DNA from 3 places in the Caballeronia sp. Sq4a genome. Region 3 is predicted to be linked to each of the others. Evidence: predicted binding sites of a transcription regulator. Region 3 holds the regulator's gene; each other region holds the start of a gene.
What was found. Region 3 encodes HrcA, which represses chaperone genes, less so after heat shock. Its sites were predicted from a motif close to TTAGCACTCNNNNNNNNNGAGTGCTAA; they were not measured.
Positions count from the first base shown of each region.

Region 1 (10,492 bases), 1.1 Mb from region 3:
CGCGCGGTTGAACTGCATTATCGACGAGCGCGGCGGTCATGCGCCGCCGGGCCTGTCGTGCTCAAAGCGTATGCCTTTTACGAGCGCAGGCGGGAACGAATGTTCCTGCCGGATTGGCGCCGACGCGCGACCCGACTCGCCTGCGACGCCTGCACGAATCGCAGGCCGCAAAAAACACGCGCCGCATGGCGTGAGCCATGCGGCGCGGTAGAGCATGCGGATCAGATCTGGACCATCTCGAAATCTTCCTTGCGGGCTCCGCATTCGGGACAGGTCCAGTTGATCGGAACGTCCTCCCAGCGGGTGCCCGGCGCGATGCCCTCTTCCGGCAATCCCGCCTCTTCGTCGTAGATCCAGCCGCAGATCAGGCACATCCAGCTTCTGTATTCCATACTTATGCCGCGTCGATTGGTCGATTGAAATTAGGCCATGATGGTACCGTGTTGCCGTGTGGATGCCTAGCAAGGCACCGGCCCGACGTGCATCCCCAAATAGCGGGATGTGTGCGTCACCGCTCTGCAAAAAGGTGCGCACGGACGGCAGGCGGGCGGCAATAGGCCGCATAATCGAACCGTGTCCGGGCGCGTGCGCGTCTTTTTTCGCGTTCGCTGCAACTGAATCGTCTCACTCGTGCAATTCAAATCAAAAATGTCCGCTCTTGCCATGACCGGCGACTCTCCACCGATCGTTCTGACTTTCGGGCTCTCGGACCCAACGGGCGGCTCGGGCCTGCAAGCCGATTTGCTCACGCTCGCCAGCATGGGCTGCCACAGCGCAACGGTGCTCACCGGCTACGCCGTGCGCGATTCCGCAACCTGCGATGAAGTCAACGGCCTCGACCCCGACGCGGTCGCCGCTCAGGCGCGCATGTTGCTAGAAGACATGCCGATCGCCGCATTCAAGATCGGCGCGGCTACGCGGGCCGAAGTAGTCTCCGCGATCGCCGAAGTGGTGTCCGACTACGACGACGTTCCGCTGATCCTCGCGCCCGACTTCACGCTCGATGACGAACACGTGCTGTCCGCCGACGAGCTGCGCGAATCGCTTGCCGACCTGCTCGTGCCGCAGACGACCATGCTGATCGCCGATCACGCGACGCTTTTGCAGCTTGCGCAGCCGGACAGCGACGCGGAAGCGCCGACGCTCGATTCCGCGATCTCGCACATTCTCGCGCAGGGCTGCGAGTACGTGCTGGCGATGGAAACGGGCACGCATCGGCATGTGAACACGCTGTACAGCGAGGAAGGACAGGTGCGGCAAGACTTGTGGGATCGCGGGCTGCATCGCGTGATGGGGCTCACCGACACGCTCGGCGCCGCGGTTGCCGCGCTGCTCGCGAACGGCCAGGAGCCTGCCGAGGCCGCGCGCGAGGCGCAGGAGTACGTGTTTCAGGCGGCGCGCGCCGCGTTTCGTCCGGGCATGGGCGCGTATCTGCCGGATCGCTTTTTCTGGGCGCGATCCAACGATGCGGACGACGAAACCGACGCCGCGTCTTTGCCCGACGATTCGGCCGGATTGCCCGGAGAAGCCCGGCATTAGACGAAATCGGGCGCCAACGATGCAGTGAACGAAGCGACACGAACGGAGTTCGGAGACCAACGAAGGGAGGCTTTGCGAGCGCATGCCGTATCGACTGCCCCATCTGCACAAGCCCGGCCCGCAAGGCGCTATCCGCGTCGGCTGCGCGGGCTGGGCGCTTTCGAGCTCGGTCCAGTCGAGCTTTCCGGACGAAGGCACGCATCTCGAACGCTACGCGCGCGTGCTGACGTGCGTCGAAATCAACTCCAGCTTCTATAAGCCGCATCGCGAGCAGACTTACGAGAAGTGGGCGCAGAGCGTGCCCGACTCGTTCCGCTTCTCGGTGAAGCTGCCCAAGGCGATCACGCACGACGCGCGGCTCGCCGACACCAACGCGCTCATCGACGAATTTCTGGCCGCCGCCGGCAAGCTGGGCGACAAGCTCGGCTGCTGCCTCGCGCAACTGCCGCCGAGCCTCGCGTTCGAACACGATCTGGCCGATGCCTTCTTCAAGGCGCTGCGCGAGCGCACCGAGCTGCCGGTTGCGTGCGAGGCGCGCCATCCGAGCTGGTTCACCAAGGATGCGGCGGCGCTTCTCAAAGCGCATCACATCGCGTACGTGGACGCCGATCCGATTCCCGACGACTGCGAGATCAAGCATCGGGCGGATACGTCGCTCGTCTATGTGCGGCTGCACGGCTCGCCGGATCTCTACAAGTCTTCGTACGACTTCCCGTATCTCGACGATCTCGCGCGCACGCTGCAAGCCCGCGCGAAAAAAACGCCCGAGGTGTGGTGCATCTTCGACAACACGACGCTCGGGCACGCGCAGCCCAACGCGCTGCACGTGATGGAGCGTCTGCATCTTCATCATCGGAAGGCGTAGCGCCTTTCCGCTTCTGCTCATTGCTTCCGAAGGAGACTCGCTGATGCACAAGCCGGCACGACGCTTCGCTCGCCTGATCCGAGCCACGATGCTCGCCACGATTGTCTCGGCGGCGCTGCCCGTCCATGCGCAGGAGGCATCGCCGCCGCCGGCCACGCCTGCGGGCGACGGCACCTTCCTGCTGACCATCTTCCTCAAGCACGACGAGTCCAAGCCGCTGCCGAAGATCAACCAGCAATTGAAGGAACAAGGCTACTTCAAGACGTTTCCGCCGCCGGGCGTGGAAGTGGTGTCGTGGTACGTGATGATGGGCATCGGGCAAGTGGTGACCTTGCGCGTGCCGGCGGACAGGCTGCGGGAAGTGAATCGCGCGATCGAAACGACCGCGTGGGGCGGATATCACACGGAGTTCTACCCGACCTACGACTACAAAGCCGCCGCGCAGAAGCTGCGCGACGAGATGAACAGATAGCTTGTCGATGGGCGAAAAAAAAACCTGCATCGCTGCAGGTTTTTTTCTGGCATGGCGCGAGCCCCTTGCGAGACTCGCACCGATGTAATCGGGCCGAAGCCGTCTTACATGTCCATGCCCATGCCGCCCATGCCGCCGGGCATGCCGCCAGGCATCGGAGCGTCTTCCTTCGGCAGCTCGGCGACGGCTGCGTCGGTCGTCAGCAGCAGGCCTGCCACCGATGCCGCGTTTTGCAGCGCCGTGCGCGTCACCTTGGTCGGGTCGACGACACCGGCTTCCACCAGGTCACCGTACTCGCCGGTTGCCGCGTTGTAGCCGTAGTTGCCCGAACCTTGAGCAACAGCCGCCACCACGACGGAAGCTTCTTCGCCGCCGTTCGTGACGATCTGGCGCAGCGGCTCTTCCATTGCACGCAGGACGATCTTGATACCTGCGTCCTGGTCGGCATTAGCGCCCTTCAGGCCGTCGATAGCCTTGCGAGCACGGATCAGCGCGACGCCGCCGCCAGCCACGATGCCTTCTTCCACTGCTGCGCGCGTGGCGTGCAGAGCGTCTTCGACACGTGCCTTCTTTTCCTTCATTTCGACTTCGGTCGCAGCGCCGACCTTGATCACTGCCACGCCGCCGGCCAGCTTGGCCACGCGCTCTTGCAGCTTTTCACGGTCGTAGTCCGACGTCGCTTCTTCGATCTGCTTGCGCACTTGCTTCACGCGCGCTTCGATGTTCACGGCTTCGCCAGCGCCGTCTATGATCGTCGTGTTTTCCTTGCCCACTTCGATGCGCTTCGCTTGACCCAGCTCTTGCAGCGTCGCCTTTTCCAGCGTCAGGCCGGTTTCTTCCGCGATGACCTGACCGCCGGTCAGGATCGCGATGTCTTCCAGCATGGCCTTGCGACGGTCGCCGAAGCCCGGAGCCTTCACAGCGACGGTCTTGAGGATGCCGCGGATGTTGTTGACGACGAGCGTTGCCAGAGCTTCGCCTTCGACGTCTTCAGCGATGATGAGCAGCGGACGGCCGGCCTTCGCGACTTGTTCCAGCACCGGCAGCAGATCGCGGATGTTGGAAACCTTCTTGTCGTGCAGCAGCACGAACGGGTTTTCCAGAACGGCGACTTGCTTGTCCGGGTTGTTGATGAAGTACGGCGACAGGTAGCCGCGGTCGAACTGCATGCCTTCCACGACGTCCAGCTCGTCTTGCAGCGACTTGCCGTCTTCGACGGTGATCACGCCTTCCTTGCCGACCTTGTCCATGGCTTCAGCGATGCGCTCGCCGATGGAGGTGTCGCTGTTCGCCGAGATCGAGCCGACTTGCGCGATTTCCTTGTTCGTCGTGCAGGGCTTGCTGATCTTGCGCAGTTCTTCGATTGCTGCTGCGACGGCCTTGTCGATGCCGCGCTTCAGGTCCATCGGGTTCATGCCCGATGCGACGTACTTCATGCCTTCGCGGACGATGGACTGTGCGAGCACGGTAGCGGTCGTGGTGCCGTCACCTGCGTTGTCGCTGGTCTTGGAAGCGACTTCCTTGACCATTTGCGCGCCCATGTTCTGGAGCTTGTCCTTCAGTTCGATTTCCTTCGCGACCGAGACACCGTCCTTGGTGACCGTCGGGCCGCCGAACGAACGCTCGAGCACGACATTGCGGCCCTTCGGACCCAGCGTGACCTTGACCGCGTTGGCCAGGATGTTCACGCCTTCCACCATCTTGGCGCGTGCGGAATCGCCGAAAGTGACTTCTTTAGCTGCCATATCCAGACTCCTTGATTCGATTCAGTGTGCCGGCCCGCTGCCCTTTCGGCGCGAAGCCCGGCGTACAGGAAGAATGCTTACTTGTTGACCAGAACGGCCATGATGTCTTCTTCGCGCATGACGAGCAGTTCCTGCCCGTCGACCTTGACGGTCTGGCCGGCGTATTTGCCGAAGAGCACGCGGTCGCCCACCTTCACGTCGAGGGCGTTTTGCGTGCCCTTGTCATCGCGCTTGCCCGGGCCGACGGCCAGGACTTCGCCTTGATCCGGCTTTTCTGCCGCTGCTTCGGGGATCACGATGCCCGATGCGGTCTTGGTTTCCTGGTCCAGACGTTTGACGATGACGCGATCGTGCAAAGGACGAAGGTTCATACACACTCCTCTCTTGAATGAGACTGAAAACGCGGGAAAGCCCGTCTTTTGGGCGGAGCCCGCCGGACGGAAATCTTGTTAGCACTCTCGTGCAGTGAGTGCCAATTATATGGACCGGATTTGACAATTTCAAGGAGGGAGGGGATGAGACAGCTCCGACACGTGCGCGCGGTTATGTTCGTAGGACATCTGAACTGGATAAGCGACAGCCTCGGTGCCAACGGGTGGCGGGGCGGCGGCGCCTATGAGGGAGCGCGTTCCGATCCTCGGGCCGAAAGTATTTCCTCGCGCGCTCTCGTCTTTGCTTCCCGGCAACTGCGGTAGCATGGCAGCTTCGCCCTTCTCTTTTCGACGAACGCGTTCCCACAGTGCCGACTGCCGCTCTTTCCACAAGCCCAATCGCAAGCCGAGCCGACTCCGAAACCAACGCACCGCCGCCGGCAGGCGAACGCGTCGCGGTGCTTTTCCATATCGTCGACTTCAACGACGGCGGGATCGAATCGTCGCTTATCCAGTGGCTGCGCGTCTTCGACCGTGAGCGCTTCAGCGTCACGCTCTCGGTGATGCATTCCTCGCCGGCGTTCGAAAACCGGTTTCGCACGCTCGTGCCACCCGATGTCGGCATCGAGATCCTCGCTGACAAAGAATGGCTCAACTACTTCCAGACCCGGCGTTACGCGCGCAAGCTGAGCAAGCTCGGGCGCGTGGGGCGCGACGTCTTCAACACGCTCGCCGTGCGGCCCTATGTGAAGCGACGCATCGAAGCGCTGGCACGCCGGCATGCGCTGATCGTCGATTTCGACATGTCGCTGCGCCGCCTCGCCGGCCAGTTCGGCACGGCGTGGCTCGGCGTCAACCACTTCAGCTTCGATGCGCGGCTGGGCGCCCGTCCGCGCAAGAAACGCCGGCTCGCGGCGCAGTTCGCACGTTACGACGGCGTGGCCGCGCTGAATCAGCACATGGCCGATGAAGCGCGCCGCATGTTCGGCGACGGGCTGCAGCGACTGTTCGTGCTGCCGAATGCCATTGATATCGAGCGTATTCGCCCCGACGCGCTGGCGACCGAACCGCCGCTTTGCGATGCGCCGTACATCGTATCCGTCGCGCGACTCGATGAAATTCAGAAGGACCATCGCACATTGCTGCGGGCTTATGCGCGGCTCGTGAGTGCCGGCGATATCGCGGAACATCTGGTGATCGTCGGCGATGGCGCTTTTCGCGGCGAACTCGAAGGGCTCGCAGAGGAGCTCGGTATCGCCGCGCGCGTGCACTTCGCGGGTTATCGCAACAACCCGCACGCGCTGGTCGCTGGCGCGCGCCTTCAGGTGCTGAGCTCGCGCTACGAGGGCATGCCGATGGTGCTGCTCGAGGCGCTCGCGCTAGGCACGCCCGTGATAGCGAGCGATTGCCCGACCGGCCCGCGCGAGATTCTCGGCGACGGCCGCTTCGGGATTCTGTTTCCGATCGGAGCGGACGACGAACTCGCCGATGCCATGCGCCACCTGATCACTGACGAAGCGTTGATGCATCGCATGCGCGCGCGTGCGCTGGAACGCGCTGAAGAGTACGGCATTGCAGCCAGCAACGAGCGTTTTGCGCGATGCGTGTCGGAACTGACGAGTGCGAGGCGCTAGCGGCCGGTTGTTTTCTGTACGGCCGCATGGGCCGGGCTACCGACAAGCATTGCCTCTGCTCGCCATGCGGCTCGCGTCGACAGCCTTGCCGCGCCGTCACGCGACTGGCGCTTGGTAACTGACTTCGCGGTCGGAGCGGACGAGAACTCGCCAGCGCGAAGTGCTTGACTTCCGACGATGCGTTGAGGAATCGCATGCGTTGAAGCGCGCTTGAACACGCTGGGAATATGGTATCGCGGTCAGCGACGAGCGTTTTGCGCGATGCGTCTCCGAACTGACGAGTGCCATTCGCTGGCGGCCGGTTGTTTCGTGTACGGCCACACACGGGCCCGCAACCGACAAGCATTTCCTCTGCTCGCAATGCGGGCCTCGCGTCGACAGCCTTGTTGCGCCGCGATGCAACTGGCATTTGGCAACTGATCTCGACATACGTCGCGCCGACACCTCCGTTGGCCGCACAAAGAGGCGAGAACCGCTTAGTCACCGTGAGAAGTGAGTTTCTCCCTCGTCGCAAGATGCGCACTCGCGCGCCAATTGCCCGCAGCGCAGCCCGACCGCGCGTAAAAAAAAGGTTCATCGCAGAATTTCGTGGAGCGATACCGCTGATTTTGTAATCTGGCGTCTGAAAACGGACGTTGGAGGCGCACGTGCTGGATCGCAAAGCATTGGAAGCGTTGGGTTGCTGGAAGGGCTATCGGCTGGAGCGTGTGGAGTGGCCGCAAGGCGAGCATCGCACGCTCTCGCTGTATCTCAAGCCGGTCAGTAAAGTGATGCACTGCCAGCAATGTGGCACGCGCTGCACGCAGATTCATGAGACGGCTCTGCGCGCCGCGTTCGCGATCTTCCGCTGTTCGAATATCGGGTGGTTTTGCATGTGCCGCGCCGGCGCGTGTGGTGCGATCGCTGCGGCGGCCCGCGACTAGAGCGGCTGGCGTGGCTCGGGCGTTACCAAAGAGTGACCGAGCGGTTCGCGCGAGCGTGCGAGAAGTTGCTGCAGGCCGCCAGCGTGCAGGCGGTGGCTGAGTTCTACGATCTCGGTTGGCACACGGTCAAATCAATCGACAAGATGCGTTTGCGAGCACGTCTGGTCGAGCCGGACTGGTCGTCGATACGCTACCTCGCAATGGACGAGTTTGCGCTGCATAAAGGGCATCGCTACGCCACCGTGGTGGTCGACCCGATCAACCGTCAGGTGCTCTGGATGGGCCCCGGGCGCTCACGCGAGACCGCTCGCGCGTTCTTCGAGCAACTCCCCGAGGGTGTGGCCGCGCGCATTGAAGCCGTTGCCATCGATATGACCACGGCCTATGAACTGGAAATCAAGGCGCATTGCCCGCAGGCCGATGTGGTCTATGACCCTGTTTCATGTCGTGGCCAAGTACGGACGCGAGGTCATCGACCGCGTGCGGGTCGATCAAGCCAATCAGTTACGGCACGACAAACCTGCCCGGCGAGTACTGAAATCGAGTCGCTGGCTGTTGCTGCGCAACCGTCGCAACCTCAAACCCGAGCAGTCGATCCATCTAAACGAATTGCTTGCAGCCAACCAGCCGTTGACGTGCGTGTACATACTGCGCGACGAACTCAAGCAACTCTGGTTCTATCGACGCCTCGCCGGGGCCGAAAAAGCGTGGGAGCAATGGTTCGAGCAGGCGCAACAAAGCGGTATCGCCGCTTTGAAGCAGTTCACCCAGCGGCTGCAAGGCTACCTGCACGGCATACTCTCGCGGTGCCGGCACCCACTGAACACCAGCGTCGTCGAGGGCATCAACAACACCATCAAAGTCATCAAGCGACGCGCTTATGGGTACCGCGACGAAGAATACTTCTTCCTCAAGATTCGCGCCGCGTTCCCCGGAAAAGCTCGATGAACCAAAAAAAGGCGATACCTCTTGAAACCCGCCGCTCCCCATCCATTTAGATGGCGTCAGGATGGAGAACAGCATGCCCGCACAACCGAACGACCCCACCCGCCCCAAAGGCGGCGACACCGAAAAAATCACCATCAACCTCGGCCCCGTCGATCTCGGCCAGATCGACCTGCTCGTGGAAGAAGGCTTTTACTCGAACCGCACGGACCTGATCCGCACGGCCATCCGCAACCAGCTCGCGGTGCATGCGTCCGTCGTCAAGGAAACGGCGACCCGCCGTGCGCTCGTGCTCGGGCTTCAATATTTCTCCAGACAGGACCTGGAAGCGGTGCGCGCAGCCAATGAGCGGCTGAAGATTCAGGTGCTCGGCCTCGCGAGCATCGCCGCCGACGTTTCCCCCGAACTCGCGCTTGCCACCATCGAATCGATTCTGGTTCGAGGTGCCCTCCACGCATCGCCGGCCGTCAAGGCCGCGCTTGCAGACCGGATCCGCTGAATGCGGCTCGACCGCCTCGCATCCGAAACCGGACAAGACATGAAACTGAATGAAGGTTTTCTCGACTCGATGAAAGAGGCTTTTCAACTCTTTCAGAACGGCAATAGCGACGCCGCCGCTGAAATCGTCAAGCGCGCGATGCGCGGAGACGCTGCCCACGCGGAGCATCCCGCGCCCGAATCTCGCGCGTCTCGCTTTACCGAACCCTTCAAGACGCCCGCGCGCGCCGAACCGCAGCCCGAAGTGGAAGATCGCGGGCACTTCAGCACGCGCCGCTACGCGAATGCCGCCGGTCAGCGCGACTACAAACTGTATGTGCCGAGCGCTTATCGCAACGAGCCGTTGCCGCTCGTCGTGATGCTGCACGGCTGCACGCAGAACGCCGACGACTTCGCGACCGGCACGCAAATGAACGCGCTCGCCGAACGGCAGCCGTGCATCATCGCCTATCCGATTCAGCCGCAAAGCGCGAATGCATCGAAGTGCTGGAACTGGTTCAAACCGTCCGACCAGCAGCGGGACGCGGGCGAGCCGTCGCTGATAGCCGGCATCACGCGCGAGATCATGGCCACTCACAACGTGGATCCGAAGCGCGTCTACATCGCCGGTTTGTCGGCGGGCGGCGCGATGGCGGCGATCTTGGCGCAACGCTACCCCGATTTGTACGCGGCAGCGGGCGTTCACTCAGGGCTGCCTGCCGGACGCGCGCACGATCTGCCGTCCGCGCTCGCCCTCATGCGCGGCGGCGAAGGTAAAGCGGCGGCGTCGGGCGCGCCGCGTTGCCCGCTGATCGTCTTTCACGGCGATGCGGACGCCACCGTGAATCACGTCAACGCGCGCCGAGTTGTCGAAGGATTCCGCGCGAGCGGGCCGGAGCGCCGCATAGCGGGCGTGGCGGGAACTCGGCAGCATTCGGTGCAGCAGTTCATATCGCCCGATGGCGTGCCCGCGGAACTGTGGACGCTTCACGGCGCACCGCACGCATGGTCCGGCGGCAGCGCGCGCGGCACTTACACCGACGCGAGCGGGCCGGACGCCAGCGCAGAGATGCTGCGCTTCTTTTTTGCGCATCCGAAGAACTAGAAGGGTTTCATCGCGGCGAGTTTCTAAGAAACGCCGCCGCCTTCGACACGGCAACTGCCCGCGTTCGCTTGCGCGGATCGAGGTTGCCCGCCATGCGGCCGTCGCGCGTGGCGCCTGTTCTTCGTCGAGCCTATTGGCTGGGGTCGCTGCATCCGTCGGCCGCGACCGGAGGGTTCCTGACCCGCCTGCGGCGTGAGCACGGACTCGGCGGCAACCCACGGCCTCGCGCTGCCGAGAAATGCAGATCTCCTAGGCGAAACATCGCGCGTCGCTTCGTCGTGCGTCGTCTGCCCACGCCATCAACAACGCACGGTACATTGGCGAGCCGAACCCCGTGCGCTAGCACCCCACATCGCGCGACTCGGCGCCCCGCCTCACCGACAATCGCGCCGCTCATACAGCGACCATTCGCCCTC
Region 1 covers NZ_CP084250.1:2,234,372-2,244,863, forward strand. Annotated here, with positions in the region: gene LDZ24_RS10590 (rubredoxin) at 222-392, opposite strand; gene LDZ24_RS10595 (hydroxymethylpyrimidine/phosphomethylpyrimidine kinase) at 664-1,539, shown strand; gene LDZ24_RS10600 (DUF72 domain-containing protein) at 1,622-2,404, shown strand; gene LDZ24_RS10605 (hypothetical protein) at 2,448-2,876, shown strand; gene groL (chaperonin GroEL) at 2,981-4,621, opposite strand; gene groES (co-chaperone GroES) at 4,699-4,992, opposite strand; gene LDZ24_RS10620 (glycosyltransferase) at 5,451-6,626, shown strand; partial or broken gene LDZ24_RS10625 (ISL3 family transposase) at 7,274-8,497, shown strand; gene LDZ24_RS10630 (CopG family transcriptional regulator) at 8,571-8,993, shown strand; gene LDZ24_RS10635 (PHB depolymerase family esterase) at 9,033-10,076, shown strand; gene LDZ24_RS10640 (hypothetical protein) at 10,451-10,492, opposite strand, start outside.
Region 1: groES (co-chaperone GroES) is a predicted target of HrcA. The motif match lies at 5,071-5,097, and genes of this name have one in related genera.

Region 2 (10,492 bases), 180 kb from region 3:
ACGTGCTTCTCGCGCCGTGCGACGGCACGGTCACGCATCTCGCGCGCACGCATCACGCGGTCACGCTGCGCACGGCAGCGGGCGCGGAAATTCTCGTGCATATCGGCATCGACACCGTCGAGCTGGGCGGCGAGGGCTTCGCGCCGATGGTCGAACAAGGCGCCACCGTGCGCGCCGGCCAGCCGCTCATCGAATTCAACGCGGATTTCGTCGCGCAGCACGCGCCGAGTCTCGTCTCGGTGATCGCGGTCGCCAATAGCGACGCGTTCGAGGTCGCCCAGCGCGCCGGCCGTGGCGTGCTGAAGGCGGGCGCGCGCATGCTCGTGCTGCGCGCGAAGGACGGCGCGGCGGCGCACGTGGCGCGCTCGTCGTCCAACGTGATGACCGAAGCGCGCCGCACCGTCACGCTGGCCCACGCGGGCGGCTTGCACGCGCGGCCGGCGGCGCGGGCGCGCGAGGCGGCGCGCGGCCTCGACGCAAAGGTCGAAGTGCGCTTCGAAGGCCGCAAGGCGCCGGTCGAAAGCGTGGTCGGCCTGCTCGGGCTCGGCGCGGGCGAGGGCGCGACCATCGAACTCGTCGGCATCGGCGCGCAGGCGCAAGAAGCGGTGGATGCCGTCGCCACCGAACTGCTGCGCGCGGCGCAAGGCGAAGTCGAAGAGACGCCCGCGCGTGAGAAGTCGCCCGCGCCGGTCGCGGCGGTTCGCGCGTCGGCCGAGCCGCTGCCGCCCAACACGCTCGCGGGCGTGTGCGCGGCGCCGGGCATCGCGGTCGGCAAGCTAGTGCGCTGGGACGATCAGGAAATCGTGCCGCCCGAACAGGCGAGCGGCCCGTCGGCGGCGGAGAGCCGCGCGCTGGATAAAGCCATCGCGCAAGTCGATGCCGACCTCGAAGTCACCGTGCGCACCGCGTCACAGCGCGGCGCGATCGGCGAAGCGGGCATTTTCGCGGTGCATCGCGTGCTGCTGGAAGACCCGACGCTCGTCGATGCCGCCCGCGATCTGATCAGTCTCGGCAAGAGCGCGGGCTTCGCGTGGCGCGAGGCGATCCGCGCGCAGATCGCGCTCTTGAATAACGTGAACGACGCGTTGCTCGCCGAACGCGCCGCCGACCTGCGCGACATCGAAAAGCGCGTGCTGCGCGCGCTCGGTCTCACGAATACGGCGGCGCGCGCGCTGCCGGAGGAAGCCGTGCTCGCGGCCGTCGAGTTCACGCCGTCGGATCTCGCGTCGATCGACCGCACGCGCGTCACCGCGCTCGTGATGTCGCGCGGTGGCGCCACCTCGCACGCGGCGATCATCGCGCGGCAGATCGGCATTCCGGCGCTCGTCGCGATCGGCGACGCACTCCACGGAATCTCCGAAGACGCGCAGGTGGTCGTGGACGCGTCGGCGGGCCGCCTCGAATATGCGCCGAGCGCGCTGGATGTCGAGCGGGCGCGTCACGAGCGCGAGCGTCTTGCGGGCGTGCGCGAGGCGAACCGCAAGATGTCGCAGCAAGCGGCATCGACCCGCGACGGCCGTCATGTCGAAATCGCGGCGAACATCGCCACGCTCGACGACGCCAAGGCCGCCGTCGAGAACGGCGCGGACGCCGTGGGCCTGTTGCGCACCGAACTGCTGTTCATTCATCGCCAGGCTGCGCCGACGGTCGCGGAACACGCGTCGAGCTATCAGGAAATCGTCGAGGCGCTGGCCGGCCGCAGCGCGATCATCCGAACGCTGGACGTCGGTGCCGACAAGGAAGTGGACTATCTGACGCTGCCGCCCGAAGAGAATCCGGCGCTCGGCTTGCGCGGCATCCGGCTCGCGCAAGTGCGCCCCGAACTGCTCGACGACCAGTTGCGCGGCCTGCTCGCCGTCAAGCCGGCGGGCGCGGTGCGCATTCTCCTGCCGATGGTCACCGATGCCGGCGAACTGCAGCGCCTGCGGGCGCGCATCGACGAACTGGCGCGCGAAGCCGGACGCACGGAGCCGGTGGAAGTGGGCGTGATGATCGAGGTGCCGTCGGCGGCGATGCTGGCCGACCAGCTCGCGAAGTACGCGGATTTCTTCTCGATCGGCACGAACGATCTCACGCAGTACACGCTCGCGATGGACCGCTGCCAGCCCGATCTCGCCGCGCAGTCCGACGGCCTGCATCCGGCCGTGCTGCGGCTCATCAAGACGACGGTGCAGGGCGCGGAAAAGCACGGCAAGTGGGTCGGCGTGTGCGGCGCGCTCGGCGGCGATCCGCTCGCGGTGCCGCTGCTCGTGGGCCTCGGCGTGACGGAACTGTCGGTGGATCCGTCCGCGGTGCCGGGCATCAAGGCGCGCGTGCGCAATCTCGATTACCAGCTTTGCCGTCAGCGCGCGGAAGACGTGCTCGCGCTCGAATCGGCGCAGGCAGTAAGAGCGGCCAGCCGCGAAATCTGGCCGCAGGACTAAACGCTTGATGCTTCTTTCCTAGCCACAACCCGAGCAGCAACGACAAGACCTATATTCTTTTGGAGAACCCCCGATGGACGCTAACCCGTTTGCAAAGATGCAGCGCCTAGGCCGCGCCCTGATGCTGCCGATTGCCGTTTTACCGGTGGCCGGCCTGCTGTTGCGTCTAGGCCAGCCCGATGTCTTCAACATCAAGATGATCGCCGACGCGGGCGACGCCATCTTCTCGAATCTGCCGCTTTTGTTCGCAATCGGCGTGGCGGTGGGCTTCGCGAAGGACAACAACGGCACGGCGGGTCTCGCCGGCGCGATCGGTTATCTGATCGAAACGGCCGTCATGAAGGACATCAACGACAAGCTCAACATGGGCGTGCTGTCGGGGATCATCGCGGGTATGGTCGCGGGGTACATGTACAACCGCTTCAAGGACATCAAGCTGCCCGAATATCTGGCGTTCTTCGGCGGCAAGCGGTTCGTGCCGATCGTGACAGGCGTCGCGTGTCTGTTTCTCGGCATCGTGCTCGGTTACGTGTGGCAGCCGGTGCAATCCGGCATCGACACGGCCGGCACGTGGCTGACGACGGCCGGTGCGCTCGGCACCTTCGTGTTCGGCGTGCTGAACCGAATCCTGCTCGCGACGGGTCTGCATCACATCATCAACTCGCTCGCGTGGTTCGTGTTCGGGTCGTTCACGCCGCCCGGCGGCGGCGCGGTGGTGCACGGCGACCTGCATCGCTTCTTCGCAGGCGACCAAACGGCGGGCGGCTTCATGACTGGCTTTTTCCCGATCATGATGTTCGGTTTGCCGGCCGCGTGTCTTGCGATGTTCCATGAAGCACCGAAGGAGCGCCGCGCGGTCGTCGGCGGCCTGCTGTTCTCGATGGCGCTGACCGCGTTCCTCACGGGCGTGACCGAGCCGATCGAATACAGCTTCATGTTCCTCGCGCCGGTGCTCTACGGCATCCACGCGGTGCTGACGGGGCTGTCGCTCGCCATTTGCTCGGCGCTCGGCATTCACCTCGGCTTCACGTTCTCGGCGGGCGCGATCGACTACGTGCTGAACTACGGCCTGTCGCAGCGCGGCTGGCTGGCGATTCCGATCGGCCTCGTGTACGGCATCGTGTATTACGGCCTGTTCCGCTTCTTCATCCGCAAGTTCAACATGGCGACGCCGGGCCGCGAGCCGGCCACGACGGACGCGCAAACCGATGCCACGCCTGTCGGCGGCTATGTGCCGGGCGACGTCGCGCCGGCAGCGGCGAGCACGCGCGCCACGAAGTACATCGCGGCGCTGGGCGGCGCGTCGAACCTGACGCTCGTCGATGCCTGCACGACGCGCCTGCGTCTCTCGGTAGTGGATACGGAAGCGGTGTCGGAACCGCAACTGAAGACCATCGGCGCGCGTGGCGTGTTGAAGCGCGGCAAGACGAACGTGCAGGTGATCATCGGACCGGAAGCGGACCTGATCGCCGATGAAATTCGCGGCGAACTCGAACATTCGTCGACGCGCGGCGCCACGCCGGCTTCGTCGGCTCCCGCGCAGCCCGCGGTTGCAACGGCAGGCGTGACCGATCAGACGGCGGGCCCGCTCGATCCGGACCCGCTGCGCTGGCTCGCGGTGTTCGGCGGCGCGACCAACGTCGTTTCGCTCGATGCGGTGGCGCAAACCCGCCTGCGCGTGGTCGTGCGTGATCCGTCGTCGGTGGATCGTCAGCGTCTGTCGCAACTGGATGTGGCGTGGGTGTCGGCGGATACGTTCCACATCGTCGTCGGCGCGGCAGCGCAGCGGTACGCCGCGCAGATGGCCACGCGAATCGCGGGCAACGGCGGCGGCGCGGCGCCGATGCCGGCCTGATGCGGTAAGCGGTTAGTCGTAGAAACGGCGCCTTCGGGCGCCGTTTTGTTTTCATACACGGCGCGCAGGCAAACAAAAACCCCGCTGTCTTTCGACAGCGGGGTTCGAACACGCTTGGCTTCCGTTCTGCCGCGGCGTTACGCGTAGTCGTGCAGCGCGGTGCGCATCTTCTTCATCGCGCTCGCCTCAATCTGGCGAATGCGCTCCGCCGACACGCCGAACTCGTCGGCCAGTTCGTGCAGCGTCTTGCCGCCCGATCCGTCGTCCTGCACGTCGAGCCAGCGCGCCTTGATGATGCGGCGGCTGCGCTCGTCGAGCGATTCGAGCGCCGTCGAAAGGCCGTCGCTTTGCAGCTTGTCGAACTGGCGCGCGGCGATCACGTTCGTCGGCTCGTTGTGCGAGTCGGCGAGATAGGCGATCGGCGCGAACGCTTCTTCGCCGTCTTCCACCTGGCCTTCGAGCGCGATGTCGCCGCCCGAAAGGCGCGTTTCCATCTCCGCGACCTCTTCGCGCTTGACGTTCAGCTCGCTTGCGAGGCCGTTGATCTCGTCCGGCGTGAACGCGGCATGGCCGGTCTTGTGGCTGCGCAGGTTGAAGAACAGCTTGCGCTGCGCCTTGGTCGTCGCGACCTTCACCATGCGCCAGTTGCGCAGAATGTACTCGTGGATCTCCGCCTTGATCCAGTGCATGGCGTACGACACGAGGCGCACGTTTTGCTCCGGATCGAAGCGCTTCACCGCCTTCATCAGACCGATGTTGCCTTCCTGAATCAGGTCTGCGTGCGGCAGGCCGTAGCCCAGATAGTTGCGGGCAATCGACACGACGAGACGCAGGTGCGACAGCACGAGCTGCCGCGCGGCGTTCAGGTTGCCGTGCTCGCGAAATTCGGTGGCGTACTGACGTTCCTCTGCCGGCGACAGCATCGGAATACGGTTCACTGCTTGTATGTAGGAATCGATGTTGCCGATCTGACCGGTCAGCATCGACGACTGTGCGTACGTCAGCGCGCCTGCCGAAGATGCCTTGGCAGGTGCCGAGCCTACAACATTCGGAAGGGTCATCGCATTGGTCACGCTCATAAGCTCCTTGTCAACAATTGGCTGCGGCCGCAACGGCGGCAGCAGGCCAGTCACGATATTAGCACTCCGTCCAACTGAGTGCTAAGTGTTAGAGGGAAACGACGTGTGGGAGTTCCCACAAAACTATCGATTTTGTGGTTTGATAGGCATTCGGCTTCAGCGATTGAGCTGAACTTACCGAAAGCGAAGCGTTAGATCGAACAAATTACCGTGTAGAAGCATTAGCGCAACGGATTATTCAATCAAAGCGGCAAGATACGCTGGATTGTGCAAATATGTCGCAGCCGAAATACAATGCGCCGACCACCGCTCGGCGGGACGCAAACACTACCCACACATGGGGCGCTCATGCAGAAAAACAAGGTTCTCTGGCGCAGTTTTTTGTCTCACGGCGCCATCGCGGTTTCGCTCGGTCTTGCTTCGGCGGCAGCGCATGCCGACCGGTTCGGGCTTCAGATAGCGGGCGGCGTCGCCAACCATGACTTCAAGAAGGCCGACGTGGGCATCGTGTGGGACCCGAACCTGACGTGGTGGGAAATCGGCGGGTTTCACTTCACGCTGCTCGGCGAGGGACACGTCGCGTACTGGCACACGAAAGAAAGCAACGCGGTCAATCCGAACGTCTGGGAATTCGGCGTCACACCGGTTCTGCGTTTCGTCAAAAGCTCGGGCTATATCCGGCCGTTCGTGGAAGCAGGCATCGGCGTCCGGCTGCTCTCGCACGCCCGGATCACGGAAGACTACACGCTCTCCAGCGGCTTTCAGTTCGCCGATATGGTCGGCGTGGGCGCGATCTTCGGCGAGAAGCAGAACTATCAGGCCGGTTTTCGCTTCCAGCATCTCTCGAACGCGAGTATCAAAGAGCCGAATCCTGGTATAAATTTCAGCCAGCTATATCTGCAATACAACTTCTGACGGGGCGCCGGCGCATCGGTTCCCCGGCGCAAGGGGAACCGACAGATGCCGGCAAAAACCTTTGAAGCCATCCGCGGCCTGGAGCGCGACCGCTTTCGGGCGATGGTCGAGGGCGACGGCGCCGCGCTCGAAGCGCTGCTGGCCGAGAACGTCAGCTATGTCCACACCAACGGCAAGCGCGAGACGAAGCGTCAGTTCATCGACGCGATCACCGCCGGGCGCCGCCGCTATCGGCAGATCGAGATCCAGACGCAGGACGTTTTCTCTGCCGGACCCGAGACCTGTCTCGTGTCCGGCCGCGCGTTGATCGAAATGGAATCGAAGAACGGCGCGCTGCTCTTTCCCATCGCCTACACGGCGGTTCACGTGCAAACCGGCGGTCAGTGGCAACTGCTCGCGCTTCAGGCGACGCGCGTGGCGCTCGAATAGCGCGTCGCCGTCCGCGCCGTCAGGCTTCCACGGCCTCGTCCTCGCGCACCTTCCGCGCGATCCCGTTTGACCGATTCACCGCGCTCACGACCGCATCGACGACCGCGAGCGCCGGATTCGCGTGCACCGCGACGCCGAAGCGCATCGGTTCATCCGCCACGCGGCAGCCCACGAACACCGCTGTCTCGCCGCTCGCCGTCACCGTCGATTCGAACCAGCTCACGCTCGCGCCGACGTCCAGCGTCGCGGCGACCGCCTGCGCATAGTGTTCCTCGCTCGCGGCGCCTGAAGCGGGTGGCATCGCGATGTGTCGGCCGAAGACGGAAACCGCCGCCGCATCCACGCGCGATACCGGCCCGCCAGCGTCGAAATACTCGCGCTTGAAGAGCGCGCAGATGGCGTCGCCGCTGATCTCCTCGCCCGATTCGTCCGCCACCGCCTGCACCGCATGACTGAACTCGATCTGCACGCGGCGCGGCGGCGTGAAGCCCAGACCGCGTTCGAGCAGATACGTCGCGCCGCCTTTGCCCGACTGGCTGTTCACGCGAATCACGGCGTCGTAGCTGCGGCCGAGATCGGCGGGATCGATCGGAAGATACGGCACTTCCCACGGCGTGCCGGGCACGCGCTGCGCGAAGCCTTTGCGGATTGCGTCCTGATGCGACCCGGAAAACGCGGTGAACACGAGATCGCCCGCGTACGGATGGCGCGGATGCACCGGAAGCTGATTGCAGCATTCGACGACCCGCCGCACCGCGTCGATGTCCGAGAAGTCGAGGCCGGGATCGATGCCCTGCGTGTACAGATTGAGCGCGAGCGTGACGAGATCGACGTTGCCCGTGCGCTCGCCGTTGCCGAAGAGACAGCCTTCGACGCGATCCGCGCCCGCGAGCAGCGCGAGTTCCGCCGCCGCGACCGCCGTGCCGCGATCATTGTGCGGATGCACCGAGAGCACGATGCTGTCGCGAAAGCCCATGTTGCGGTCCATCCATTCGACCTGATCGGCGAAGACGTTGGGCGTGGCGGATTCGACCGTCGCCGGCAGATTGACGATCATCTTGTGATCGGGCGTCGGACGCCAGACTTGGGCGACGGCATCGCACACTTCCCGCGCGAATGAGAGTTCCGTCATGCTGAACGTCTCGGGCGAGTACTGGTAGATCCAGTGCGTGTCCGGCCGCGCCGCCGCGCATTCCTTGATGATGCGCGTGCCCTCGACCGCCAGCGCCTTCACTTCGTCCTTCGACTGATTGAACACGATGCGCCGGAACGACGGCGCGATCGCGTTGTAGAGATGCACGATGACCTTGCTCGCGCCCTCGACGGCTTCGAACGTGCGCTCGATCAGTTCGCGGCGCGATTGCACGAGCACTTCGATGGTGACGTCGTCGGGAATGCGCTTTTCGTCGATCAGCTTGCGCACGAAGTCGAAATCGGTCTGCGACGCCGACGGGAATCCCACCTCGATCTCCTTGAAACCCGTCGCCACCAGCATCTCGAAGAATTCGAGCTTCGCTGCGATGCTCATCGGCTCGATCAGCGACTGGTTGCCGTCGCGCAGATCGGTGCTCATCCAGATGGGCGCTTTCTCGATCGTGCGATTCGGCCAGCGTCGGCCGTGCAGACGGACTTGCGGGAACGGGCGGTATTTCTCGGCGGGGTTCGGCATCATGATCGTCGATCTCTTTCAGGAGCGTAGCGCCTGCGGGAGCGGCCGACGCCGGCGGCTGGCCGGCTGCGGCGCAATGCACATGAAGCACGCGAAGCAGAAACGCGCGCGCGGTCCCATTGCGCACCGGCGACGGTGACGCCTGCGACCAACGTGAACGTGCGCGAAGCAGCGTGCATGTGACCCTCGCGTTTTCGATTCGCGGGATGCGCGAACGAAAAACTGACGACTACTAGGTGGTAAGGAAGGAACTGCGGGAACGGCTGGCGGGAACACGCGCCTGGCGACGCGCGCCGCTACGTCTGGCGACTTACGCTAGACGTAGCGATAGGGGCCGCGCTAGGCGGCCCGAAATAATTCGGAGGGAGAAGAATTGGGTGAAACGCATTGGCCTACTTTAAACCAGCGTTGAAGAAGGTGTCAAATGCGGATTTTCCGATTGCGGTGCCTATACCGGCCGGCGCACGACATCCGCGATCAGCTCCACCTGACGCGCGATGGCGGGCGGCACCGGCACGTCGCCCCGCATCACGTCTTCGATCCAGCGGGCGGTAGTGGCGGCATCGAGCGATTCGGGCAATTCGACGGCGGGCGCGTCCGCCTGCGAACGCTCGGGCGCGACGAGCGTCTCGGCGTGGCCGTCGTGGAACCAGTCGATCTGCACCTGGCGGCGCGTGTCCGCGACCGCTTCGCCTTCGGTGCCGCGCGCGAGCAGCGCGCCGCCTTGCGCGGCATCCGGATGCTCGGTGAAAAGCGCGGTGAGGCTGTCGCGATATTCGGGGTGCGTGTAGTTGACGAGCCGCAGGCCCGGCTCCGCGAACGGCTGCAGAATCTTGACGAGCGTGTGCGTCGAATTGCGCACGCCCATCACGCGCCGAAGGTCGAGCAGCCGCGCGAGCTTCGGCGCGAGCGCGGTCACCGGCGCGAACGCGAGGCGGCGCGAGGCGAGGCTGTCCTCGATCTCGTCGGGCGACGCGGCATGCGGGATTCCCACTTCGGCGAAGATCGCGGCGCTCGTCACGCGGCCCGGATCGTCCACGACGCCGTGCACCAGCACCGGCACGCCTTCGCGCGCGAGCAGGAGCGCGAGCAGCGGCGTCAGGTTCGGCTGCTTGCGCGCGCCGTTGTAGCTCGGAATCGACACGGGCCGCGCGTGCTCGCGGCCTTCCTGCACGTGCAGCGGCTCGAACGAACGATGCGCCGCCGCCAGCATCGCGGCGAGCTCGGCGGCCGTCTCGCCCTTCACGCGATACGCGAGCAGCACGGCGCCCAGTTCGACGTCGGAGACGCGGCCATCGAGCATGGCTTCGTAGAGCGAGTAGGTGTCGTCACGCGAAAGCGCCCGCGCGCCGTTCGGGCCGCGCCCGATTTCCTTGATATAGCGCGCGCAGGGGAAAGAAGGAGGTGGAGTGTCGGTCATCGGAAGCGTGCGCAAAACGGGCGTTCATTTACATGGTCCTGAGCGGCGCCGTCGCGAGTGGAAGATGCGGTATGACACTCAGTATCGCATTTAAGCGCCGCTTGCAAGTTCGGGGACCGGCATCCGGTGAGATGGCGCGGCGGCTCGCAGGATGACAGCAGGCCGTCCGAAAGCTCGCGCGCCCGCGCCGGACAAGGCTCGCCACGATTCGCGCCGGCACGTTACACTCGCTTTTTGCGACTCCGGCTGCGAGCGTGAGATGCGCCGGCTATCGAATAACATCAAACAGGAGAGCGGGATGACTTACGTGTTTCCCCCGGCGCCGGCGACCGCCGTTCCGGTCGCGGGTTCGAACGAGCAGTTTCCCGTGCGCCGCATCTACTGCGTCGGGCGCAACTACGAAGCGCACGCGCGCGAAATGGGCCACGATCCCGACCGCGAGCCGCCGTTCTTCTTCAGCAAGCCCGCCGACGCCGTGCTGTACGTCGCGCCGGGTTCGACCGGCGAGTTGCCGTACCCGTCGCAGACCCAGAACCTGCACTTCGAGATGGAACTCGTCGCGGCAATCGGCAAGCAGGGCAAGGACATTCCCGCCGACAAGGGCCTCGACTACGTGTACGGCTACGCGCTCGGGCTCGACATGACGCGTCGCGACCTTCAAGCCGAAGCGAAGAAGCTCGGCCGCCCGTGGGATACGGCGAA
Region 2 covers NZ_CP084250.1:229,276-239,767, forward strand. Annotated here, with positions in the region: gene ptsP (phosphoenolpyruvate--protein phosphotransferase) at 1-2,423, shown strand, start outside; gene nagE (N-acetylglucosamine-specific PTS transporter subunit IIBC) at 2,497-4,278, shown strand; gene rpoH (RNA polymerase sigma factor RpoH) at 4,416-5,351, opposite strand; gene LDZ24_RS01110 (acyloxyacyl hydrolase) at 5,706-6,272, shown strand; gene LDZ24_RS01115 (nuclear transport factor 2 family protein) at 6,318-6,701, shown strand; gene leuA (2-isopropylmalate synthase) at 6,721-8,373, opposite strand; gene ybiB (DNA-binding protein YbiB) at 8,819-9,790, opposite strand; gene LDZ24_RS01130 (fumarylacetoacetate hydrolase family protein) at 10,089-10,492, shown strand, end outside.
Region 2: rpoH (RNA polymerase sigma factor RpoH) is a predicted target of HrcA. The motif match lies at 5,416-5,442, and genes of this name have one in related genera.

Region 3 (10,492 bases):
CGCACGTTTACCCTAATCCTACGATTGCTTCAAACCGCTTACGCGTCGCCAATTTCCTGATCCTCGCGCGGTCGTCCAGCCGCCGTTCCCGTTTCCCGGGGGTACCATGAAACTGACCTTTGCCATCGCGGTGGTCGCCCTGGTACTCGTCGCGGGAACCACGACCATCTGCATGTCCGGCGCCCTGACCGCCCGCACCACCGAATACGGCGGCGTTCACGCGACGGTCGAAGAATTCTTCAATCCGAACCTGAAAATCTGTCGATGATGCGGCGGTCGCGCTTCGTCGGCCTGCCCTGCATGCCGGCGGCCGGCTCGCGAAACGTCTTGCGCCGTTCCGCTTCCGCGAGTCGCTTGGTCCGGCCTTCGTCCGTCTCGGCGTAGAGCGTCTGCGCCACGGGCGCGGGACCGCGCACGTCGCACAGGCCGAGCACCTGCACCTGCCACACGATCCGCTCGATATCGATCTCGACGATATCGCCCACGCGCACGTCCTTCGACGGCTTCACGTTCGCGCCGCCGATTCTCACGCGGCCTTTCTCCACTGCGTCGCTCGCGAGCGAGCGCGTCTTGAAGAAACGCGCGGCCCACAGCCATTTGTCGATGCGCAGGCGCGCGCCCGGTTCCGTCGTGATCTTGTAATTCATGGTGATTCTCGTGCGATGAGCGGTTTCAGGCCGCCACCGTCACCGGTTGCGTGGCCTGTACAGGCCATCCTTGCAGATGTTGTGCCGCGATCTCGCCTAACGCCTTGATCCACGCCGGCGACGCGTTCAGGCAGGCGATGCGGTGGAACTCCTTGCCGCCCGCCTGCAGAAATTCGTCGCGCACTTCGATGCCGATTTCCTCGATCGTTTCGAGGCAGTCCGCCGTGAAGCCGGGGCAGAACACGTCCACGCGCTTCACGCCGGCCGCGCCCAGTTCCGCGAGCGTCGGCGCGGTGTACGGCTGCAGCCACTCCGCGCGGCCGAAGCGCGACTGGAACGTCACGCGGCATTCCACCGGCGTGAGCCCCAGCGCGGAGGCGAGCAGCGAGCCGGTCAACTGGCATTGGTCGTGGTACGGGTCGCCGAGGTCCATGGTCCGCTTCGGCACACCGTGAAAACTCAGCACGAGCTTGTCGCCCGAGGCGAAGTCCGGCTGGCCGTGCAGCCGCCAGTATTCACGCACCTGCTCGGCGAGCGCCGCGATGTACGCGGGATGGTCCGCGTAATGGCGAATGGTGCGGATCTCCGGCTGATTGCGCACGCGCTTGAGCGCCGTGAAGGCGTCGTCGAAAGCGGTGGCCGTGGTCGACGACGAATACTGCGGATACATCGGCACGAGCAGAATGCGATCGGCGCCTTCCAGCTTCAGCTGATTCAGCATGGCGCCGATGCCCGGCGTGCCGTAGCGCATCGCGTAATCGACGATGACGTGATAATCGTTCGCCGCAAAAAGCCGCCGCAAGCCTTCGACCTGCCGCTCCGTATAAACGCGCAACGGCGAGCCTTCGGGCATCCACACCTGCGCGTATTTTTTTGCCGATGCCCGCCCGCGAAACGGCAGGATGATGCCGCGCAGAATGATTTGCCAGATGAACGAGGGAATTTCGACGACGCGCGGATCGCTCAGAAACTGCGCGAGATATTTGCGCACCGCTCGCGGCGTGGGCGCGTCCGGCGTGCCGAGATTGATCAGCAGCACCGCGACGCGATGCGAGGCGCTGGGCTGCGAGGGCAACTCGAGGTCGAAACGCATAGGGCAAGGCGGCCGAAAGTCATCGAAAGGTGACGGCCATTATAGCGGCGCGTTCCAGCACGCTGCATCGGCCGAACGGCCTAGTGGCGGCGCATTCGGCGGCGCGGCAAGATGCCGTGACGGGGCGCTATTGCTGGCTGAGCGACATCGACAGCAGGCGCGCCGTGATATCGACGATGGGAATCACGCGGTTGTAGGCCATGCGCGTCGGGCCGATCACGCCGAGCGTGCCGACGATCTTGCCGTTCACTTCGTACGGCGCGGTCACGACGCTCATCTCCTCGATCGGCACGAGGTTCGATTCCCCGCCGATGAAAATCTGCACGCCCTGTGCGTGACTCGATACATCCAGCAACTGCAGGAGGCTCGTCTTTTGGTCGAAGAGGTCGAAGAGTTTGCGCAGGCGCGCCATGTCGGACGAAAGGTCCGCGACTTCGAGCAGGTTGCGCTCGCCGGAAATCAGCACGGTCTCGCCGGGATCGGTCTCGGCCGTGCTCGCGACGACCGCCGCTTGCATCAGCGTGGTCATGTCGCCGCGCAACTGGTCGATTTCCTCGCGCAGCCGGCGGCGCACTTCGTCGAAGGACAGGCCCGCGAAATGCGCGTTGATGTAATTCGAGGCTTCCGTGAGTTGCGAGGGCGAGTAGTCGCGCTGCGTGGCCATCATGCGGTTCTGCACGTCGCCTTCCGGCGTCACGATGATGAGCAGAATGCGCTTGTCCGACAGCCGCATGAACTCGATCTGCTTGAACATGTGGCTGCGGCGCGGCGTGAGGATCACGCCTGCGAACGAGGACAGGCTGGACAGCACGCTCGCCGCCGCCGCGACGATCTTCTGCGGCTCCTCGCCTTGCAGACGCGTCTTGACGGCCGTGGTCATCGCCTCGTCCTGCGGGGCTTCGACCGTCAGCATGGTATCGACGAACAGGCGATAGCCGCGCGGCGTCGGAATGCGCCCCGCCGACGTATGCGGACTGGCGACGAGGCCGAGGTCCTCGAGGTCCGACATCACGTTGCGGATGGTGGCGGGACTCAGTTCGAGGCCGGAGTGACGTGATAACGTGCGCGAACCGACCGGCTGACCTTCGGCGATGTAACGCTCGATCAACGTTTTCAGGAGGGTTTGTGCACGTGGGTCTAGCATGGGCAAATTTTAACGCAACGTGTCAAAGCGCGGCGACGGCTGCCGCTGCGGGCTCGCGCCGTTTCGGGCTGCGTCCGGCGGCGCGCCGATCGTTCAATGTCCGCTCCATTCTAGCGACAAACCGGGGCTGCCTGAGACCGCGCGGCCCCGGTTCTTTTCGCCTTCCACCTATGGTGTAATGCCGGCATGGAAATTGGCCAATTCAAGACCGTCGCCCTGGTCGGGCGCACCAACACGCCCGGCATCGAGGCGCCGCTGCGATCACTCGCGGAGCACATTGCGAACCAGGGCTTCGACGTGGTGTTCGAAGCCGGCACCGCGAAGGATGTCGGCGTGACCGACTATCCCGCGCTGTCCATCGCGGAGATCGGCGCGCGGGCGGATGTCGCTGTCGTGCTCGGCGGCGACGGCACCATGCTCGGCGTCGGCCGTCAGCTCGCGCCGTACAGAACGCCGCTCATCGGCGTGAATCACGGGCGGCTCGGCTTCATCACGGACATTCCGCTCAAGGAAATGCGCGAACGCGTGCCGCAAATGCTCGCGGGGCAATTCGAGCGCGAGGAGCGCAGCCTGCTCGAAGCGCGCATCGTGCGCAACGACAAGCCGATCTATCACGCGCTCGCGTTCAACGACGTAGTCGTGAATCGCAGCGGCTTCTCGGGCATGGCGGAGCTGCGCGTCTCGGTGGACGGCCACTTCATGTACAACCAGCGCTCCGACGGGCTGATCGTCGCGACGCCGACCGGCTCCACGGCGTACGCACTGTCTTCCGCCGGGCCGATCCTGCATCCGCAACTGCAAGGCTTCGTGCTCGTGCCGATCGCCCCGCACTCGCTCTCGAATCGTCCGATCGTGCTGCCCGACGACTCCAAGGTCACCATCCAGATCATTGGCGGGCGCGACGTGAACGTGAACTTCGACATGCAGTCGTTCACCGCCGTCGAACTGAACGACGCCATCGAGGTGCGGCGCTCCCGGCACACCGTGCCCGTGCTGCATCCGGTCGGCTACAGCACGTACGCCACGCTGCGCAAGAAACTGCACTGGAACGAGCATCCTTCCCAGGACTCGTCTGTCTGACCGCACAACTAAGCCGAACCCTTCCCGAAGCGTCCATGCTCCGTCATCTCTCCATTCGAGACTTCGTCATCGTCGCCGCGCTCGACATCGAATTCGATTCGGGCTTCACGGTTTTTTCGGGTGAAACCGGCGCGGGCAAATCGATTCTGATCGACGCCCTCGCACTCACGCTCGGCGCGCGCGCCGACGCGAGCGTCGTGCGCACCGGCGAGCCGCGCGCGGACATCACCGCCGAGTTCGGCACGCACGCGCAAGTGGTTCGCTGGCTCGACGAGCACGCGCTTTCGCAAGACGGCGACACGGTAATGCTGCGCCGCGTGATCGATTCGAGCGGCCGCTCGCGCGCATTCATCAACGGCACGCCGGCGACGCTCACGCAATTGCGCGAAGTCGGCGAGATGCTCGTGGATATCCACGGCCAGCACGCGCATCAGTTATTGATGCGGCCCGACGCGCAGCGCGAGTTGTTCGATACGCATGCCGGTCTGGTCGATACGGCGGCCGCCGTGAATCGCGCGTGGCGGGCTTGGCGCGAAGCGCAGCAGGCCGTCGACGCCGCGCAAAGCCGCGACCGCGAACTGCAGCTGGAGCGCGAACGCCTCGCCTGGCAACTCAGCGAGTTCGACAAGCTCGCGCCGCAGCCCGGCGAATGGGAGGAAGTGAGCGCGGAGCATCATCGGCTGTCGCATTCGGCGAGTCTGATCGACGGCGTGCAGAACGCGCTCGGCGCGCTTTCCGAATCCGATGACGCGATGATCTCCCAGCTCGGCGCCATCATTTCGAAGCTGCGCGCTCTCGCCGACATCGACCCGGCGCTCAACGATGCGCTCGCCTCGCTCGAACCGGCCGAGATCCAGTTGCAGGAAGCGTCGTACTCGCTGTCGCACTATGCGCAGCGGCTGGAGCTCGATCCGGACCGGCTCGCGCAAGTCGAAAAGCGCATGGATCAGCTTCATTCGACGGCGCGCAAGTTCCGTCTTCAGCCCGAAGCCTTGCTGGAAGAACACGAAACGCGCCGCCGTCAGCTCGCCGCGCTCGACGCCGCCGCCGATCTCGACGCGCTGAACGCCGCCGCCGCGAAAGCGAAAGACGCGTACCTCGCCGAAGCGAACGTGCTTTCGAAGGCGCGCGCGAAGGCAGCGAAGTCGCTCTCGAAAGCGGTCACTGAAGGCATGCAGGAACTGTCGATGGCGGGCGGCAGCTTCGAAGTCGCGCTCGTGCCGCTCGCGGAAGGCGGCGCGAACGGGTTGGAGCAGATCGAGTTTCGCGTTGCCGGTCACGCTGGCGTCGCGTTGCGGCCGCTCGCGAAGGTCGCCTCGGGCGGCGAACTGGCGCGTATCAGCCTCGCGCTCGCGGTCATCGCGAGTACCGCGAGCCCGACGCCGACGCTCATTTTCGACGAAGTGGACACGGGCATCGGCGGCGGCGTCGCGGAAGTCGTCGGACGGCTACTGCATCAACTCGGGCGCGACCGTCAGGTGCTGTGCGTCACGCACTTGCCGCAAGTGGCCGCGCGCGGCGATCAGCATTTCCAGGTCGCGAAGTCGTCCGACGATGCCGGCGGCACCGTCAGCACCGTGACGCCTCTCGACAAGGCGAAGCGCGTCGAGGAAGTGGCGCGGATGCTCGGCGGTATCGAAATCACCGCGACGACGCGCAAGCACGCGAAGGAAATGCTGGCGGCGTGAGCGCGGCGGGCGACGGCGCCGCCCTTTCCGCGCCAACCGCCCGCCGCTTCACATGCCATCCCCAAACACGCGCCGCCACAGCCGTGTCACCGCTTCGCGCTCCGCGCGCACGACAGCCGGATCGACGCGCGCCTTCTCCATCCCATCGAGCCGCAGCGTGTGCTGGAGCTTGCGGTAATACCGGTACGCCGCGCCGATGGTCTCCGCATCGGGCTCCGAAATGAGGCCGCTCCGCGCCGCGATCTTCAAGAGCGTGATGTTCCCCGCGTTGCGCAGAAACTCGCGGTGCGTGCGCGTATGCAGCAACACCCAGTACTGCACGATGAATTCGATATCGACCATGCCGCCGCGATCGTGCTTCAGGTCGAACAGATCGCTGCGATTTGGATGCCCCGCCGCCACGCGTTCCCGCATCGCGACGATTTCGAGCGCGAGCGCCGCCGCATCGCGCTCCATCACCAGCACGTCGGCGCGGATCGCTTCGAACTGCGCGCCGATGTCGGCATCGCCCGCGCTGAACCGCGCCCGCGACAGCGCCTGATGCTCCCACACCCACGCGGTATTGGCCGCGTCGCCCTCGCGTAGCTGATAGCGGCGAAACGAATCGAGGCTCGTGACCAACAGCCCGGACTCGCCGTTCGGCCGCAGCCGCAGGTCCACGTCGAACAGCGTGCCCGCGCCCGTCGCCGCCGTCAGCCACGTAATCAAACGGCGCGCGAACATCGCGTAGATGTCGGAGGCGGCGTCGTCGGGGTCGTCGTAGAGAAAGATCAGATCGAGATCCGACGCGTAGCCCAGTTCCTTGCCGCCCAGCTTCCCATACGCGATGACCGAGAATTTCGGCGTCTCGCGATGCCGCTTCGGGAACTGCTTCCAGACGGTTTCGACGGTCACGTCGAGCACCGCGTCCGCGAGTTCGGACAAGCGGTCGCTCACGTGCTCGACCGTCAGCCGCCCGGCCAGATCCAGTAGCAGAATGCGGAACACTTCGGCCTGATGCGCGTGGCGCAGCAAGTCCATCTGATGCTCGGCGTCCTCCGCGGCGGCGAGACGCGCATTCAGCGCGCGCCGGAATTCGGGCCAGTCGAACGGGCTGGAAATGGCTTCGTCGTCGAGCAATTCGTCGAGCAATTGCGGATGACGGATCAGATAGCCCGCCGCCCAGCGCGACCCCGACAGCACCGAGAGCACGCGGTCGAGCGCCGCCGGATATTCGGTGAGCAACGCGAGGTACGCGCCGCGCTTCGCCGTCGCTTCGAGCAGATCGAAGAGACGCGCGATGGTGTCCACGCGGCGGGCCGCGTCGATGTTCTGCACGGCTTCCAGCGCGCGCTGCGCGACGATATCGAACCGGCCGCGGCTTTGTTCCGGCAGCCCGGCATAGCGCGACGAGTTCCAGACGCCCGTCAGCCGCGCGAGCACCGGCGCCGGGTCTGCGAAGCCCAATTCCATGAGACGCGCGGTGAGTTCGTCCTGCGCGGATTCGTCGGCGAGCGCGCTGCTCCAGATCCACGACGCCGCCGAATCGTCCGCCACGCCGCAGCCGCGCTCGCCGCTCACCTTGTCGGCGAAAATTGCGTCGAACTGCTGCTCGACGAATTCGCGATGCGCGTCGAGCTTCGCCATCAACGCGGCGTAATCCGCGAAGCCGAGCGACGACGCGAGCAGCGCGCGCTCGTCGTCGGCCACGGGCATGGCGTGCGTCTGCGCATCGTTGCGATATTGCAGACGATGCTCGACCGTGCGCAGGAAGAGATACGCGTCGGTGAGCGCATCGCGCACATTAGGCGCGATGAGCCCGTTGGCCGCCGCGCGTTCGAGCACGGCGAGCGTCGGCCGGATACGAAAATCCGCTGCCTGTCCGCCGCGAATCAACTGAAACACTTGCGCGCTGAACTCGATTTCGCGGATGCCGCCGCGCCCGAGCTTGATGTCGTCGGCCTTGTCGGGCCGCATGGACGCGCGCCGCCGCGCTTCCTGCCGAATCTGCTGATGCAGCGAGCGGATCGCCGCGATCACGCCGTAATCGAGATAGCGGCGGTAGACGAACGGCGTGGCGATCGCGTCGAGCTGCTTCGCGAGCCGTTGCGCGGACTCGCTTTCGCGCTCGGACACGAGCCGCGCCTTGATCCACGCGTAGCGCTCCCACTCGCGGCCCTGCACGTAAAAGTACTCTTCCAGCATGCCGAGACTGCACACAAGCGGCCCGGAATCGCCGTTCGGACGCAGCCGCATGTCGACGCGAAACACATAGCCGTCCTGCGTGATTTCCGCGAGCGCGCCGATCAGCCGCCGCCCGAGCCGCGTGAAGAATTCCTGCGTCGCGAGCGGCGCGCGCGTGCCGCCGGCGGTTTCGCCGTCGTCTTCGTAGACGAAGATCAGATCGATATCCGACGACGCGTTCAATTCGCGCCCGCCGAGCTTGCCCATGCCGACGACGCCGAGCGTGAGCCGCTCGCCGTTGGGCCCGCGCGGTTCGCCGAACAGCGTTTCGAGGTCCGCCGTCAGCACGGCGAGCGCGCGCTGGATAGTCACTTCGGCGAGATCGGTCATCGCGCCGGTGACTTCGGCGACATCGGCCGCGCCGCGCAGATCGCGCTCCATCACCGTGCAGAACACGTCCACGCGGAGGCGCCGCAGCGCCGTTTTGAGCGCGGCTTCGTCGAGCGCGCCGTTTGACGAAGCGCGCGCGCAGTGCGCGTCGAGACGCGCTTCGATCCACTCGCGCGTGACGGGCGACTGCGCCCACTCCGCCACGCTCGATGCCAATTCGGCGCGCGCGGCATACGCGCGGGCCGCATAAGTGGAGTAGCCGGAACTGCGCAGAGTCACATCGGTCATGAATGGTTAGGCTCGCAGGTTGCTTTGCGTCGAGTGTTTCGGTGCGCGGGCGGGCGTAGGCGGCGCGGCTCGAAAGGCTTGCGCGGCGGGCCTGCGCGGGCCGTCCGGCGCGCGCACGCCGCAGATATCCGCGCCTTGCCCTGTGTTACATTTCAGCGTCGAACACGCAAAACTACCATATCGCCGAACAGCCGCAGCATGTCCGACAGCAGACGATCCGTCGACCCGACCGAAGTTGGACAAGCCCAGCCCAGCGGCAACGCCGAGCGCGTTCTGTCGCGCGTTCTCAAAGTCGTTCTCGTCATCGCGGCCGTGCTGTATTTCGCGGTCGCGTGCATCTATCTCGGCCTGCGCTATGTCGTGCTGCCGCAGATCGATTCGTTCAGGCCGCGCATCGAGGAAGCCGTCTCCACGCGCATGCACGCGCAGTTGCGCATCGGCCGGCTGTCCGCGCGATGGACGGGCATGCAGCCGACCATCGACATCGACAATCTTCGCATCGACGCCGCCGACGGCTCGCCGGGGCTCGCGGTGCCGCACGCGAGCGCGAGTATCGCGTGGCGCTCGCTCGTGCAGCTCAAGCCGAAACTGGCGGATCTGACCGTCGATGGCCCCGACGTGATCGCCGCGCGCAACGCCAAAGGCGAAGTCACGGTCGCGGGCGTGACGATTCCGACGCATCGCACGGGCTCTAACGCGTTCACCACATGGCTGCTCGGACAAGAGCACATTCTGCTGCGCGACGGCACGCTGCGTTGGCGCGACGCCCAGCGCGGCGCGCCCGAGATCGCGTTCAAGCGGCTGCGGCTCACCGTGCTGAACGACGGCCTGCGTCATCGCGTGGCGCTTGCCGCCCCACCCGACGGCGAGGTGCTGCACGGTCCGCTCGACCTGCGCGCGGACTTTCGCCACGAGCCGTTCAGCGCGATGGGCGCGCCCGCGAACTGGACGGGCCGCGTGTACCTGTCGACCGGTCCGCTGGATCTGCCGACGCTCGGGCGCTACGTGAAGCTGCCGTTCGCCATCTACGATGGCCGCGTCGAAAACCGCATCTGGGTCAACTTCGCGCGCGGGGAGTTGCAGAGCGCGAACGGCGACCTCGCGGGCGGCAACATCGCGCTGCGCGTGCGGGCGACGCAGCCGCGACTCGATCTTCCGGTGGCGCGCTTCGGCTGGACCGTCGACAAGAAGGACGGCGCGTACACGCTCAATTTGTCCGACCTGCGCGCCGAACTCGGCCAGCCCGCGCTAGAAGACGGCACGCCGGTCGCGCGCCTCCTGACCTCGCGGACGCTCAGCGCAACGTATCGGCCGGCGGCGGTCAACGTCGGCCTGCTCTTTCGCGTGACGGGCGATGAAGCCGATCTCGGCATCCTCGCTGAATTCACGCGCGCGCTGCCGGTTCCGGCGCGCGTGCTGAACGAACTCGTGCGCTTCAATCCGCGCGGGCAGATCGCCAATTTCACGATCTACACGGAACGCGTGCCGCCGCGCAGCGAAGAAGAAGTGCAGCGCCAGCGCGAAAAAGGCGACGCGAAGCTGCTGCACTATGCGTTCAAGGGCGAGTTGCAGGGCATCAGCGTGCAGGCGCAGGAGCCGCCGCCGGGACTCACCGCGAACAATCACCCGCGCGCCGGCATTCCGGGAATCGAAAACCTGTGGGGCGCGGTCGACGCGAACGAGTCGCAAGGCACCATCAGCATCGATACGAAGAACGCGGCCGTGACGATTCCCGGCGCGTTCGACGACCCGCGCCTCATCTTCGATTCGCTGCAAGGCCACGCGAGCTGGACCGTCGCGGATGCCATCGCGCCGGGCGAACTGCGCCGCGCGTTCACCATTCATCTGGACACGCTGCGCGTGAAGAACGCCGATGCCGAAGGCGAAGTCACCGCCGCGTACTGGAATCAGGGCCACGGCCGCGGCAATCTCGACCTGAAGGCGAAGGTCGCGCATCTGAACGCGACGCACCTCGTGCGCTATCTGCCGACGAGCCTGA
Region 3 covers NZ_CP084250.1:405,044-415,535, reverse strand. Annotated here, with positions in the region: gene LDZ24_RS01955 (hypothetical protein) at 107-268, shown strand; gene LDZ24_RS01950 (RNA-binding S4 domain-containing protein) at 240-647, opposite strand; gene hemH (ferrochelatase) at 673-1,740, opposite strand; gene hrcA (heat-inducible transcriptional repressor HrcA) at 1,868-2,884, opposite strand; gene LDZ24_RS01935 (NAD kinase) at 3,071-3,964, shown strand; gene recN (DNA repair protein RecN) at 4,000-5,652, shown strand; gene glnE (bifunctional [glutamate--ammonia ligase]-adenylyl-L-tyrosine phosphorylase/[glutamate--ammonia-ligase] adenylyltransferase) at 5,701-8,493, opposite strand; gene LDZ24_RS01920 (YhdP family protein) at 8,692-10,492, shown strand, end outside.